Regions from separate parts of the Enterobacter nematophilus genome, predicted to be linked through region 1. Evidence: predicted binding sites of a transcription regulator. Region 1 holds the regulator's gene; the other holds the start of a gene.
The links. Region 1 encodes PhoB, which activates phosphate uptake and scavenging genes when phosphate is short. Its sites were predicted from a motif close to CTGTCATAAAACTGNCNNAT; they were not measured.
Positions count from the first base shown of each region.

Region 1 (7,114 bases):
TTTGCTTCTCCTGCCACTGGGCAAATTCCGCTTCGCGGGCGTGCAGCCAGTCGGCTTCATTGCCCTCTTCGGGAACGCTAAGCGAGAGCGCGAGCAGGGTATGTTCCAGCGCCTGGCGCGTTGCGGTGCGCTGCTGCTGATACTGGCGTTCATGCGCTTCCTGCTCGCTCAGCTGGTGTTGCAGGGTCAGACGCTGGCTGTGCTGATAAAGCTGACGCTCGTAGTGTTCCTGCTCGTTCATCCACGGCGCGATATCCTCCTGAATATTCAATGTAATATTCAAGGACGTGCAGGCCTCCAGCCACGCTTTAGTGAGCGCTTGCTCCTCCTGAGACAAGGCCTGCGCTTCGTCTGTCTCACGCTGGATCTGCTGAGCCAGGGCATTAACTTGTCCCAGTACCAGCAGGCCTTCATCTTTAAGCGCGGCGACCTCTTTTTCCAGCGCATCACGGCGACGCTGGTTGTCCGTCAGCTCAAGCGACCGGTAGGTCTCCACGGCAGGATGCTCGTGGGAGCCGCACAGCGGGCAGGGTTTGCCTGCCTCAAGCTGTGAGCGATAGCTTTCCAGATCTTTAATCGTCGCTTCACGTTCGCACAGGGCTTTCAGGTCCAGATAGTGCTGATGTTTCTCTTTGTACTGCTGGCGGCGCAGCGCCAGGGTTTCATTGAGCTTGCTCTGCTCCGCCTGCGCTTTCTGCACGCTTTCACCGTTCTGGCTCAGGCGCTTTTGCAGCGGCTGATAGCGGGCATGCAGCGACGTCAGCTGCTGGCGCAGCGTGCGGGACCGGGACTGCTGCTCCATGGCCGCGCTGACCTCATCCGCCGTCAGCGTCAGCGTATTTTCCGGCATCTCAGCCAGCTTCTGACGAAGCTCTGTCATCCGCGCAGCAAGCGCGGCGAGCTGACTTTTGTCGCGATTTAGCTGTGAGAACTGGGCGCGCCAGCCGGCAATTTCCTGGCCCAGCAGGCGATAACGCTCGTTCTCCGCCAGCCACTGCGCCAGCGCCGTCAGTTCGGCCTGTAGCCGCTCATGGGTACGCAGAGCGGTATTGCGGATCCGCGCGCGCAGTGCGGTTTTGGCCTGTAAGCGAGTATTTACTTCGTTAATTCGCTGCTGGGTTTGCGTCAGACGTGCGGTTTGCTCCTGCTGATGCTCCCAGAGCGGACGGAGCTGGGCGGCGGGCTGGGCAAGCTGGAGTTTTGCCAGTTCCGGCGCCGCGTTCGACTGCGCCTGTTGCGCCTGCTGCTGCAGGGCGGTAACGCGCTGCTGCTCCCGCAAGAGCTCGTCATGGCGCGTAAGCCACTGAAAATCTTTCTGCTGGCTTTGCTGCTGGGCCAGCAGGGTTTTCTCTTCGTCAGTAAGCGCCTGCAAACTTTGCTGCAACTGCTGCTGCTGTTCTTCGCTGAGCAGCACGACGCCCGCCGCCTGCGCCTCGCATTTTTCCAGCACGCTGCGGGCGGCTTTGTGTTTCTCAAACACCATCGCGGAAATCTGGCCGTAGATTTCGGTGCCGGTGAGTTCTTCCAGCAGTTCTGCGCGATCGGCCGGTTTGGCATTCAGGAAGGCGGCAAATTGCCCCTGCGAGAGCAGCATTGAGCGGGTAAAGCGGCCGTAGTCCAGCCCGGTGAGCGCCGCGGTTTGCTCCAGCTTATCCGAGACCTTGTCGGCCAGAATCTTGCCGTCCTCGCAGCGGGCCAGCTCCACTCGCGGTGCCTGCAAGTTCCCGTCCGGCTGGTTGCGCGCCCGGTTCTGGCTCCAGAAGGCGCGATAGGCGACGCCTTTCACCTCAAACTCTACTTCCGCCAGGCACTCGGCGGTATCGCGCGTCATCAGGTCGTTTTGCGCCTGAGAGACCTTATTCAGGCGCGGCGTTTCGTGGTAGAGCGCCAGACAGATGGCGTCGAGCAGGGTGGTTTTACCCGCGCCGGTTGCGCCGGTGATGGCAAACAGGCCGTTGCTGGCAAAAGGCTCCGCGGTGAAGTCAATTTTCCACTCGCCCTTAAGGGAGTTGAGATTTTTCAGGCGCAGGCTCAGAATTTTCATGCGTTTTCTTCCTCGTCATTGAGGGCGTGCAGGGTATGGCTGAACAGCTCGTTGAGCCTGACGCGCTTCGCATCATCGATCTCTTCCTGCGACAGGCGGCGTTCAAATACCTCCTCTACCCGCAGTTCGCTGAGCGTTTCGCGCTGGGCGCCGAGCAGAATTTTCTCGCGCTGCTCGCGGCTGCGGCGCACCAGCAACACCTCTACCGGCAACTCTTCGGTCAGCGCCTGAATTTTCCGCTGCATATCGTGCAGGTAGTCATCGGTGGTGATTTCAATATCCAGCCAGACGGGCGGGTTAAGCTCCGCGCCGCGCCACTGCTCAAGCTGTTCCGTAATCGCGGCAAGATCGCCCTTCAGCACCGCCAGCGGCTGGGTGACCGGCACTTCCAGCGTCTCGACGGCGCTGAGTTTGCCCTCATCAAAGCTCACCAGATGTACGGATTTGGCTTTGCCGGTTTCATCGAAGCTGAGCGAAATAGGGGAACCGCAGTAGCGGATATGCTCGCAGCCGCCGATGACCTGGGCGCGGTGAATGTGCCCGAGCGCGATGTAGTCCGCGGGCGGGAAGTTTTGCGCGGGAAAGGCATCAAGCGTACCGATATAGATCTCGCGGACCGCGTCACTTTTGCTGGCCCCGACGGTGGTGAGGTGCCCGGTGGCAATGACCGGAATGGCCTGTTCACCGCGCAGGGCACAGGCTTGTGCGTGCTGCTGGTGATAATAGTCGGTGATGGCCTGTAATAAATGCTGCTGCTTTTCCGCGCCCGACAGTCCCGCCTGGCTTTGTACGATGTCCCGCGGGCGTAAAAAGGGAATCGGACACAGTACCGCGCCCGGCGATCCGTCGCGTTTTTTCAGGATCTGCGGCGCGTGCCCGGCGCTGGCGACCACGGTGGTATTGAGAAACGCCAGGATATCGCGGGATTCATTGAGCGTGGCGACGGAGTCATGGTTACCGGCGACAATCACCAGATGACAGCCGGTCTGCTGCAGGTTCACCACGAAGCGGTTATACAATTCACGCGCATAGCTCGGCGGCGAACCGGTATCGAAAATGTCACCCGCCACAATAATGGCATCCACCTCGTGCGCCTGGGCCGTTTCCAGAAGCCAGTTCAGGAACGCTTCATGTTCAGCCGCACGGCTTTTGCTGTAAAAATTTTGACCCAGATGCCAGTCCGAGGTGTGAAGTATGCGCATAGGAGATCCGTGGCGAAAAACGATGCGGGCGATTATAAACTGTCAGGGAGAGGAAAATAACCGCTGTAATAAAACAACAGTTTGCCATTTATAGTGGTACTGTTTTTCATAAATCTGTCATAAATCTGACGCATAATGGCGCCGCATTACAAACTTGTAACTTAAATAAGATAAGACAGGGCAAAGTATGGCGAGACGTATTCTGGTCGTAGAAGATGAAGCTCCAATTCGTGAAATGGTGTGCTTCGTGCTCGAACAAAATGGCTTCCAGCCGGTTGAAGCGGAAGATTATGACAGCGCGGTGAACCAGCTGAATGAACCCTGGCCCGATCTGATTCTGCTTGACTGGATGTTGCCCGGCGGCTCCGGACTGCAGTTTATCAAACACCTGAAGCGTGAAGCGCTGACCCGCGACATCCCGGTTGTGATGCTCACGGCGCGCGGAGAGGAAGAGGATCGCGTGCGCGGTCTGGAGACCGGCGCGGACGATTACATTACTAAACCTTTCTCTCCGAAAGAGCTGGTTGCCCGCATTAAGGCCGTCATGCGCCGTATTTCGCCGATGGCGGTGGAAGAGGTGATTGAGATGCAGGGCCTGAGCCTTGATCCTACGTCACACCGCGTGATGACCGGCGAAAATCCCCTCGACATGGGGCCTACCGAATTTAAACTCCTGCACTTCTTTATGACCCATCCGGAACGCGTTTACAGCCGCGAGCAGTTGCTGAATAACGTCTGGGGAACTAACGTGTATGTCGAAGACCGGACGGTTGACGTACATATCCGCCGCCTGCGAAAAGCGCTGGAACTGAGCGGCCACGATCGCATGGTACAGACGGTCCGCGGCACGGGTTATCGTTTCTCGACCCGTTTCTGAACAATGACAGGAGTGTGACGCGTGCTGGAACGTCTGTCATGGAAAAGGCTCGTCTTTGAACTGATCTTATGCTGTATTCCGGCCCTCCTTCTGGGGGCCATTATTGGGCACCTGCCGTGGTTTCTGCTGGCGGCGGTTACCGGGCTGTTAGTCTGGCATTTCTGGAACCTGCTTCGTCTCTCCTGGTGGCTGTGGGTTGACCGCAGTATGACGCCGCCGCCGGGAAGCGGCAGTTGGGAGCCGCTGCTGTACGGCCTGCACCAGATGCAGATGCGTAATAAAAAGCGCCGTCGCGAGCTGGGAAGCCTGATCAAACGCTTTCGCAGCGGCGCAGAGTCGCTGCCGGATGCGGTGATCCTGACGACAGAAGAAGGAACTATTTTCTGGTGTAACGGGCTTGCGCAACAGCTGCTGGGCCTGCGCTGGCCGGACGATAATGGTCAGAACATCCTCAACCTTCTGCGCTATCCCGAGTTCACGCTGTATCTTAAAAAGCGTGATTTCACCCGTCCCCACAATCTGAAGCTGAATAACGGCCGCCATCTGGAAATCCGCGTGATGCCCTACAGCGATCGCCAGTGGCTGATGGTGGCGCGCGACGTGACCCAGATGCACCAGCTGGAAGGGGCGCGTCGTAACTTCTTCGCCAACGTCAGCCACGAGCTACGCACCCCGTTGACCGTGCTGCAGGGCTACCTGGAGATGATGCAGGAGCAAACCCTGGAAGGCGCGCCGCGTGAAAAAGCGCTGCATACGATGCGCGAGCAAACGCACCGTATGGAAGGGCTGGTGAAGCAGCTGCTGACGCTGTCGAAGATTGAAGCGGCGCCGTCGCTTGCGCTGAATGACACCATTGATGTGCCCATGATGCTGCGCGTCGTCGAGCGTGAAGCGCAGACGTTAAGCCATAAAAAACATCAGCTGACCTTTGACGTCGACAATACGCTGAAGGTGCTGGGCAGCGAGGATGAACTGCGTAGCGCCATCTCCAACCTGGTGTACAACGCGGTAAACCATACGCCGGAAGGGACGGATATCGTGGTGCGCTGGCAGCATACGCCGGCAGGCGCCGAGTTTAGCGTGGAGGATAACGGGCCGGGGATCGCCCCGGAGCATATTCCGCGCCTGACCGAGCGCTTCTACCGGGTGGATAAAGCGCGATCGCGGCAGACGGGGGGGAGCGGCCTGGGGCTGGCGATTGTGAAACACGCGGTGAATCACCATGAAAGCCGTCTTGATATCCAGAGTACCCTGGGTAAGGGAACCCGCTTCAGTTTCGTTATCCCGGAACGATTAATTGCCAAAAAAAGCGCCTGACGGCAGGCGTGTCATTTTACCTTTCCACGGGTCAGCAATCGCTGGCCCGTTTGCTTTGCAGTCAAGCGAAACGCGTGTGAATTTTATACGGTTGGCTGTTTTTTGTTCGCATGATTAGCCATGGGTTTTTCCTATAATTAGCGCATTGTTCTGGTGTGCGTTTTCATACTGGCATATTGTTCTGGTTTTGCGATCCCTCCTTGCCTTTAAACGTTATAAGCGTTTAAATTGCCCCCCAGATACTGTCAGACCGACTGTATTTGCGTGGTAAATCGAAAAACTATTCTTCTCCACGCCAGGACGGGAGCATTTCCCGCTGAAATTGAGCAAATTTTCGGCTGTATCGTCCCGTCAGGGAAATCGAAAATCTCAACGTTTTCAACACCACATCCACAGGCAGTAAGGTTTTATGACCCATCACTTAAAATCGCGTGACATTATCGCGCTGGGCTTTATGACATTTGCGCTGTTCGTTGGCGCAGGCAACATCATTTTCCCTCCAATGGTTGGCTTACAGGCGGGTGAACACGTCTGGACCGCCGCGTTTGGTTTCCTGATTACTGCCGTGGGTCTGCCGGTACTGACCGTTATCGCGCTGGCGAAAGTCGGTGGCGGCGTGGATAGCCTCAGCACCCCGATTGGCAAAGTGGCTGGCGTTCTGCTGGCAACCGTCTGCTATCTGGCCGTTGGTCCGCTGTTTGCTACCCCGCGTACCGCGACCGTTTCCTTCGAAGTGGGTATCGCCCCGCTGACCGGCGACGGCGCGATGCCGCTGTTCATCTACAGCCTGATTTATTTCGCCATCGTTATTCTGGTTTCCCTCTATCCGGGCAAGCTGCTGGACACGGTCGGTAACTTCCTGGCGCCGCTGAAAATTGTGGCGCTGATCGTGCTGGCCGTGGCGGCCATCATCTGGCCAGCCGGCCCGATTAGCGACGCGATGGATGCCTATAAAAACGCCGCGTTTTCTAACGGCTTTGTGAACGGCTACCTGACGATGGATACGCTGGGCGCGATGGTGTTTGGTATCGTTATCGTTAACGCCGCGCGTTCCCGCGGCGTGACCGAAGCGCGTTTGCTGACCCGCTATACCATCTGGGCTGGCCTGATGGCCGGTGTGGGCTTGACGCTGCTGTATCTGGCGCTGTTCCGCCTGGGCTCCGATAGCGCGATGCTGGTCGATCAGAACGCGAACGGTGCGGCTATCCTGCACGCTTACGTTCAGCACACCTTCGGTGGGGCGGGCAGCATGCTGCTGGCGGCGCTGATCTTCCTGGCGTGTCTGGTAACCGCGGTTGGCCTGACCTGCGCCTGTGCAGAGTTCTTTGCGCAGTATCTGCCGCTCTCTTACCGTACCCTGGTGTTTATCCTCGGCATCTTCTCCATGGCGGTGTCTAACCTCGGTCTGAGCCACCTGATTCAGGTCTCTATTCCGGTGCTGACGGCGATCTATCCGCCGTGCATCGTGCTGGTGGTGCTGAGCTTCACCCGTCCGTGGTGGCATAACTCCTCACGAATTATTGCGCCAGCCATGTTTATCAGCCTGATTTTTGGTATCCTTGACGGGATTAAAGCATCAGCGTTCGCTGAAATTCTGCCAGCCTGGACACAGCGTCTGCCGCTGTCCGAGCAGGGCCTGGCCTGGCTGATGCCTACCGTTGTTGCACTGGTTCT
Region 1 is NZ_JAPKNE010000006.1:118,466-125,579, forward strand. It holds gene sbcC (exonuclease subunit SbcC) at 1-2,044, opposite strand, end outside; gene sbcD (exonuclease subunit SbcD) at 2,041-3,246, opposite strand; gene phoB (phosphate response regulator transcription factor PhoB) at 3,434-4,123, shown strand; gene phoR (phosphate regulon sensor histidine kinase PhoR) at 4,145-5,440, shown strand; gene brnQ (branched-chain amino acid transporter carrier protein BrnQ) at 5,850-7,114, shown strand, end outside.

Region 2 (7,114 bases), on a different contig from region 1:
CCGGCTCTTTCTGGCCTGGCGTATGACGGATAAGCGTAGGAAGCGCCGTCATTGGGCGGTTGCGGTTCGGCAAGACTTCGGTACCCACAATGGCATTAATGGTGGTCGATTTCCCCGCTTTCATCGTGCCAACGATAGCCAGAACCATTTCCAGACGTGTTATTTTGCGTAATTCATTATTCAGCGTTGCCTGCTGTGCTTCGACGCCTCGCGCACTAAAATGCAAAGGCAGAACGTTGTTCTTTTCACCCGTAATAGCGGCCGTCGTGTTCTCCAGCATCGCTGTCGGCATTGATTTCAGGGTATCAAGATTTTGCAGGGCGAGCTGTAACAAACGTTCAGCTTCCTGACTTAATTCAAAAATGGTCTGTGTGTGCATGATAAAAGCCTTTCCTTAACGCAAATTTATTACTTTTATTAAGCCACTTGTATTAATTATGATGTTCAGGCTTATATGATCACGTGTGGAAAACATGTTCACCGAAATATAACTGATTGAAGATAATCAGAAATAAATGGCTATCCCTGCATGGCGTGTAAAGCTCTCCTCAAGGCCTGAAAGCCAAAAGATAAAAAGCCTGGCCCATTTTAAGAAGCTTCAGGATATATCATCATTATTTACCCACCTAAAAAGAGAGGGATAGGCCGCCGCCATAAGAAATGTATGGCAGTAAAGATCGAAGATAAATAACAATGTGTTGCTTCACCTTATCCGAAATGAAGGTGCGTAGCAATTTGCCGCAATAAAATATTCGATATATTTAGCGACTTCTCTTTCCACCGTGTTAATGACGTTAGCATCGCTTAGTTGACTGACAGTAAGTGTCACTCACAACACATTTTCTGCGTTTTTTAAATTCACAATAGCACCGACAAAAGTGTGGATTTGCGTTATACTTGCCGCCTTTTTCGGCACCCTGCCGTCATTTAGCTGGCACTTTCCAGCGCGTTAACACTTTTTGAGGATACCGATATGCAACTCCCACACTGCCCAAAATGCAATTCTGAATACACCTACGAAGATAATGGCATGTTCATCTGCCCGGAATGTGCACACGAATGGAATGATGCCGAGCCGGCGCAGGACGCTGATGCGCTGGTCGTCAAAGATGCGAACGGTAATCTGCTGGCGGATGGCGACAGCGTCACCGTGGTGAAAGATCTGAAGGTGAAAGGCAGCTCTTCTATGCTGAAGATCGGCACCAAAGTGAAGAATATCCGTCTGGTGGAAGGCGATCATAATATCGACTGCAAAATTGACGGCTTCGGTCCGATGAAGCTGAAATCCGAGTTCGTGAAAAAGAACTGATTTACCCGCCCGGTGGCGCTTCGCTTACCGGGCGTTCGGGAACTACACTTAACGGGCTTTTCTTACGTGAGGTAAAGATTATGCCGTTAAGTCCCTACATCTCTTTCGCCGGCAACTGTGCAGAGGCTACGGCCTTCTATCAGCAGGCCGTTGGCGCAGAACTCCTCTATAAAATCACCTTCGGCGAAATGCCAAAAAGCGATAACAGCGAAGAAGGCTGTCCGTCCGGCATGCAGTTTCCGGATTCGGCTATCGCTCACTCCAACGTTCGCATTGCGGGCAGCGATATCATGATGAGCGACGGGCTGCCGCCGGGCAGCAGCGCGCAGTACGCGGGCTTCACGCTGGTGCTCGACACGCAGGATGTGTCGGAAGGCAAACGCTGGTTCGACAACCTTGCCGACGGCGGCAATATCGAAATGGCCTGGCAGGAAACCTTCTGGGCGCACGGCTTCGGTAAGGTCACCGACAAATACGGCGTGCCGTGGATGATAAACGTCGTTAAGCAGCAGCACTAGTTTTCGGGCGGTGGGCGGTCTGCCTCCGCCTGTCATCAAACTCCCCTTAACTCTTCAAACTCCCGCAACCTGCACTTAACCCAAATGTCATATTGATGCGCCAGCATGAGGCCACATTTATCGTGAGGCCCAGCACATGCAAACCGTCATCCGCGTCGAGAAACTGAGCAAGACCTTCAATCACAACAAGGCGCTGCATGCCGTTGATCTGACCGTCCAGCAGGGCGAAATGGTGGCGCTTCTCGGGCCGTCTGGCTCGGGGAAATCCACCCTTTTACGTCACTTAAGCGGCCTCATTACCTGCGATAAAACGCCGGAAAGCCACGTCGAGCTGCTGGGCAACACCGTGCAGCGCGCGGGGCGTCTGGCGAGCGATATCCGAAAAAGCCGCGCCCGGACGGGCTACATCTTCCAGCAGTTCAACCTGGTGAACCGCCTGACGGTGCTGGAGAACGTGCTGATTGGCGCGCTTGGCAGCACCCCGTTCTGGCGCACCTGCCTGCGCTGGTTCTCCCCATCCCAGAAGCAGGAAGCCTTGCAGGCGCTAACCCGCGTCGGCATGGCGCACTTCGCCCACCAGCGCGTCTCCACCCTGTCCGGTGGACAACAGCAGCGCGTCGCCATCGCCCGCGCGCTGATGCAGAAAGCGCAAATCATTCTGGCCGACGAGCCCATCGCCTCACTGGACCCGGAATCGGCGCGCATCGTGATGGAAACCCTGCGCGACATCAACCAGAACGACGGCATTACCGTGGTGGTCACGCTGCATCAGGTGGATTACGCCCTGCGCTACTGCGAGCGCATCGTCGCCCTGCGTCAGGGGCATGTGTTCTTTGATGGCGCAAGCCACCAGTTTGATAACGAACGTTTTGATCATCTCTACCGCAGCGTAAACCGCGTCGAAGAACGCGCGCAGGCTGCATAACGTCCCCATAACGAGGAATGGAAATGAACTACAAAGCCGTTGCCGCGCTGGCCTTTACCAGCATGTTCAGCATCAGCACCCTGTTAAGCCCGGCGTATGCGGAAGAGCAGGAAAAAGCGCTGAATTTCGGCATTATTTCGACGGAATCACAGCAAAACCTGAAGCCGCAGTGGGAACCGTTCCTGAAAGATATGGAAACCAAACTGGGGATCAAAGTGAACGCCTTCTTCGCCCCGGACTACGCGGGCATCATTCAGGGGATGCGCTTCAACAAAGTGGACATCGCCTGGTACGGTAACCTTTCCGCTATGGAAGCGGTGGACCGCGCCAACGGCCAGGTCTTTGCCCAGACCGTTGCGGCAGATGGCTCCCCGGGCTACTGGAGCGTGCTGATCGTCAACAAAGACAGCCCGATCAACACCCTCAACGACATGATCGCCAAACGCAAAGAGCTGACCTTTGGTAACGGCGATCCAAACTCCACCTCCGGCTTCCTCGTCCCTGGCTACTACGTCTTCGCGAAAAACAACATCTCCGCCAGCGACTTCAAGCGCACGGTGAACGCCGGGCACGAAACCAATGCGCTGGCCGTGGCGAACAAGCAGGTGGACGTTGCCACCAACAACACCGAAAACCTCGACAAGCTGAAGACCTCCGCGCCGGACAAGCTGAAAGAGCTGAAGGTCATCTGGAAATCGCCGCTGATCCCCGGCGACCCAATCGTCTGGCGCAAAAACCTCTCCGAAAGCACCAAGGACAAGGTCTACGACTTCTTTATGAACTACGGCAAAACGCCGGAAGAGAAAGCGGTTCTGGAACGTCTGGGCTGGGCACCGTTCCGCGCGTCCAGCGACCTGCAGCTGGTCCCGATTCGCCAGCTGGCGCTGTTCAAGCAGATGCAGGCCGTGAAGGACAACAAAGGGCTCAAGGAAGAGGAGAAGACCAGCAAAGTGTCTGAAATCCAGGCGCAGCTGGAAGACCTCGACCGCCTGACCGCCGCGCTCGGCGCGATGACCAGCGTGAATAAAGCGGTGCAGTAACACTTTTCTCCCTCTCCCTGTGGGAGAGGGTCGGGGTGAGGGCATCAGCGCGCACATTTCCCCCTCACCCTAACCCTCTCCCTCAAGGGAGAGGGGACTAAACCCAAAGGAGTCAACATGCAAACCATCACACTCCCGCCGCCAAAGCGCAGCTGGTTCTCGCTCATAAGCTGGGCCATCCTGCTCGCGGTGCTGGTTATCTCCTGGAAAGGCGCAGAGATGGATCCGCTGCTGCTCTTTAAAGATTCCGGCAACATGGCCACCTTCGCCGCCGACTTCTTCCCGCCGGATTTCAGCCAGTGGTCGGATTATCTCAGCGAGATGGCCATTACCCTGCAAATCGCCGTCTGGGGCACCGCCCTTGCCGTCGTTCTCTCCATTCCGTTTGGCCTGATGAGCGCCGAAAACATCGTGCCGTGGTGGGTTTACCAGCCGATGCGTCGCCTGATGGACGCCTGCCGCGCCATCAACGAAATGGTGTTCGCCATGCTGTTCGTGGTGGCCGTCGGCCTGGGTCCGTTCGCGGGTGTGATGGCGCTGTTCATCCACACCACCGGCGTGCTCTCCAAGCTGCTCTCGGAGGCGGTCGAAGCCATCGAGCCCGGCCCGGTGGAAGGCATCCGCGCAACGGGCGCCAACAAAATCGAAGAGATCCTCTACGGCGTACTGCCGCAGGTGATGCCGCTGCTCATCTCCTACTCCCTGTACCGCTTTGAGTCCAACGTCCGCTCCGCCACCGTGGTCGGCATGGTGGGCGCAGGCGGGATTGGCGTCACCCTGTGGGAAGCGATTCGCGGTTTCCAGTTCCAGCAAACCTGCGCCCTGATGGTGCTCATCATCGTCACCGTCAGCCTGCTGGATTTCCTCTCTCAACGTTTGCGTAAGCACTTCATCTGAGAAGCGAGGCTTTGATTTGTATGCACTTATCCAGACATCCGACCAGTTACCCCACCCGCTGGCAAGAGATTGCGGCGAAGCTCGAAGTGGAGCTGCGCACGCACTACCGCTGCGGTGACTACCTGCCCGCCGAGCAGCAGCTTGCCGACCGCTACGAGGTGAACCGCCATACGCTACGCCGCGCCATTGACCAGTTGGTCGAGCGCGGCTGGGTCCAGCGCCGTCAGGGCGTCGGCGTGCTGGTGCTGATGCGCCCGTTCGACTACCCGCTTAACGCCCAGGCGCGCTTTAGCCAGAACCTGCTGGATCAGGGCAGCCACCCGACCAGCGAAAAGCTGCTCTCGGTCCTGCGCCCGGCCTCCAGCCACGTGGCGGACGCGCTGGGGATTCAGGAGGGCGATAACGTCATTCACCTGCGCACGTTACGCCGGGTCAACGGCGTTGCGGTGTGCCAGATTGACCACTACTTCGCGGACCTGGCCCTCTGGCCAGTGCTGCAAAACTTTGCCAGCGGTTCCCTGCACGACTTTCTTCAGGACGCCACGGGCATCGCCCTCAAGCGCACCCAGACGCGCATCAGCGCCCGCCGCGCGCAGGCGAAAGAGAGCAAAGTGCTCGAAATTCCCAACATGGCCCCGCTGCTCTGCGTGCGTACCCTTAACCACCGTGACGGTGAGATCAACGCGACGGAATACTCCGTCAGCCTGACCCGCGCCGACATGATTGAATTCACCATGGAGCACTGAATGCACGTCGACACCTCCACCCGACAGCGCTGGATGCGCGTGCTGGCCCACAGCCAGCCTGCCGCCCTGCGTGAGCGCATGAACGCACTGGGCCTGACGCCTGACTACGACACTATCCGCGCACCGGAAATCGGTCTGGTACAAATTCAGGCCCGGATGGGCGGCACCGGCGAGCGCTTTTTCGCGGGCGACGCCACCCTCACCCGCGCGGCTATCCGCCTGAACAGCGGCACGCTGGGCTACAGCTACGTGCTGGGTCGCGATAAAGCGCACGCCGAGCGCTGCGCGGTAATCGACGCCCTTTTGCAGGAACCACCGCATTTCCAGACGTTAATGGAAACCCTTATTGCCCCGCTGGAAGCCGACCGCGCCGCACGCATTGCCGCACGTCAGGCCGAAGTGAACACCAGCCGGGTCGACTTCTTTACGCTCGTTCGCGGAGATAACGCATGACGCTTCAACCTGCTTTTACCCTGGCCGTCCAGGATGCCCAACAAAGTTTTCGTCGCCTGCTGAAGGCCATGAGCGAGCCGGGCGTGATTGTCTCCCTGCACCAGCTCTCGCAGGGCTGGCTGCCGCTGAACCTCGCCTCCACCAGCGTGCTGCTGACGCTGGCCGACAACGACACCCCGGTATGGCTGTCAGGCGCCCTGTCGAACGATATTGCCAGCCAGAACCTGCGTTTCCACACCAGCGCTCCGCTGGTCGAACAGCCGCAGCAGGCGGTGTTTGCCGTGGCCGACGAACAGATTAGCCACGAGCAGCTTAACGCCCTGAGCGAAGGCACTGCCGTCGCCCCGGAGACCAGCGCCACGCTAATTTTGCAGGTCTCCAGCCTGAGCGGCGGCCGCATGCTGCGCCTGACGGGCGCAGGCATCGCCGACGAGCGCATGGTCGCGCCGCAGCTGCCGGAGTGCATCATTCACGAGCTGACCGAACGCCCGCACCCGTTCCCGCTGGGCATTGACCTGATCCTGACCTGCGGCGAGCGCCTGCTGGCGATCCCGCGAACCACCCACGTGGAGGTGTGCTGATGTACGTTGCCGTCAAAGGGGGCGAAAAGGCCATCGCCGCCGCCCATGCCTTGCAGGAGCACAGACGCCGGGGCGATGAACAGCTTCCCGAGCTGAGCGTCGCCCAGATTGAGCAGCAGCTTAACCTCGCGGTTGACCGCGTGATGACCGAGGGCGGCGTTGCCGACCGCGAGCTTGCAGCGCTGGCGCTGAAGCAGGCCAGCGGCGACAACGTGGAAGCCATCTTTCTGCTGCGCGCCTGGCGCACTACCGTTCCCCGTCTGGCGGTCAGCGAGCCGGTGAACACGGCGGAGATGCGCCTGGAGCGCCGCATTTCTGCCGTTTATAAAGATATTCCCGGCGGCCAGCTGCTTGGCCCTACCTACGATTACACCCATCGCCTGCTGGACTTCACCCTGCTGGCGAACGGCGAAGCCCCAGCGCTCGGCACTTCAGACGCCGAACAAGAACCGTCTCCGCACGTCTTTAGCCTGCTGGCAAACCAGGGGCTGGCGAAGGCGGAAGAGGACACGGGAGCCACGCCGGACGACGTCACCCGCACGCCGCCGGTTTACCCGTGCTCGCGCTCGTCCCGCCTGCAGCAGCTGATGCGCGGCGACGAAGGCTATCTGCTGGCGCTGGCCTACTCCACCCAGCGCGGCTACG
Region 2 is NZ_JAPKNE010000010.1:7,162-14,275, forward strand. It holds gene crfC (clamp-binding protein CrfC) at 1-379, opposite strand, end outside; gene OSH03_RS19380 (zinc ribbon domain-containing protein YjdM) at 974-1,309, shown strand; gene yjdN (VOC family metalloprotein YjdN) at 1,390-1,827, shown strand; gene phnC (phosphonate ABC transporter ATP-binding protein) at 1,964-2,752, shown strand; gene phnD (phosphonate ABC transporter substrate-binding protein) at 2,776-3,792, shown strand; gene phnE (phosphonate ABC transporter, permease protein PhnE) at 3,910-4,689, shown strand; gene phnF (phosphonate metabolism transcriptional regulator PhnF) at 4,710-5,435, shown strand; gene phnG (phosphonate C-P lyase system protein PhnG) at 5,436-5,888, shown strand; gene phnH (phosphonate C-P lyase system protein PhnH) at 5,885-6,469, shown strand; gene OSH03_RS19420 (carbon-phosphorus lyase complex subunit) at 6,469-7,114, shown strand, end outside.
Region 2: a site for PhoB is predicted at 1,857-1,876, ahead of phnC (phosphonate ABC transporter ATP-binding protein). Genes of this name have one in related genera too.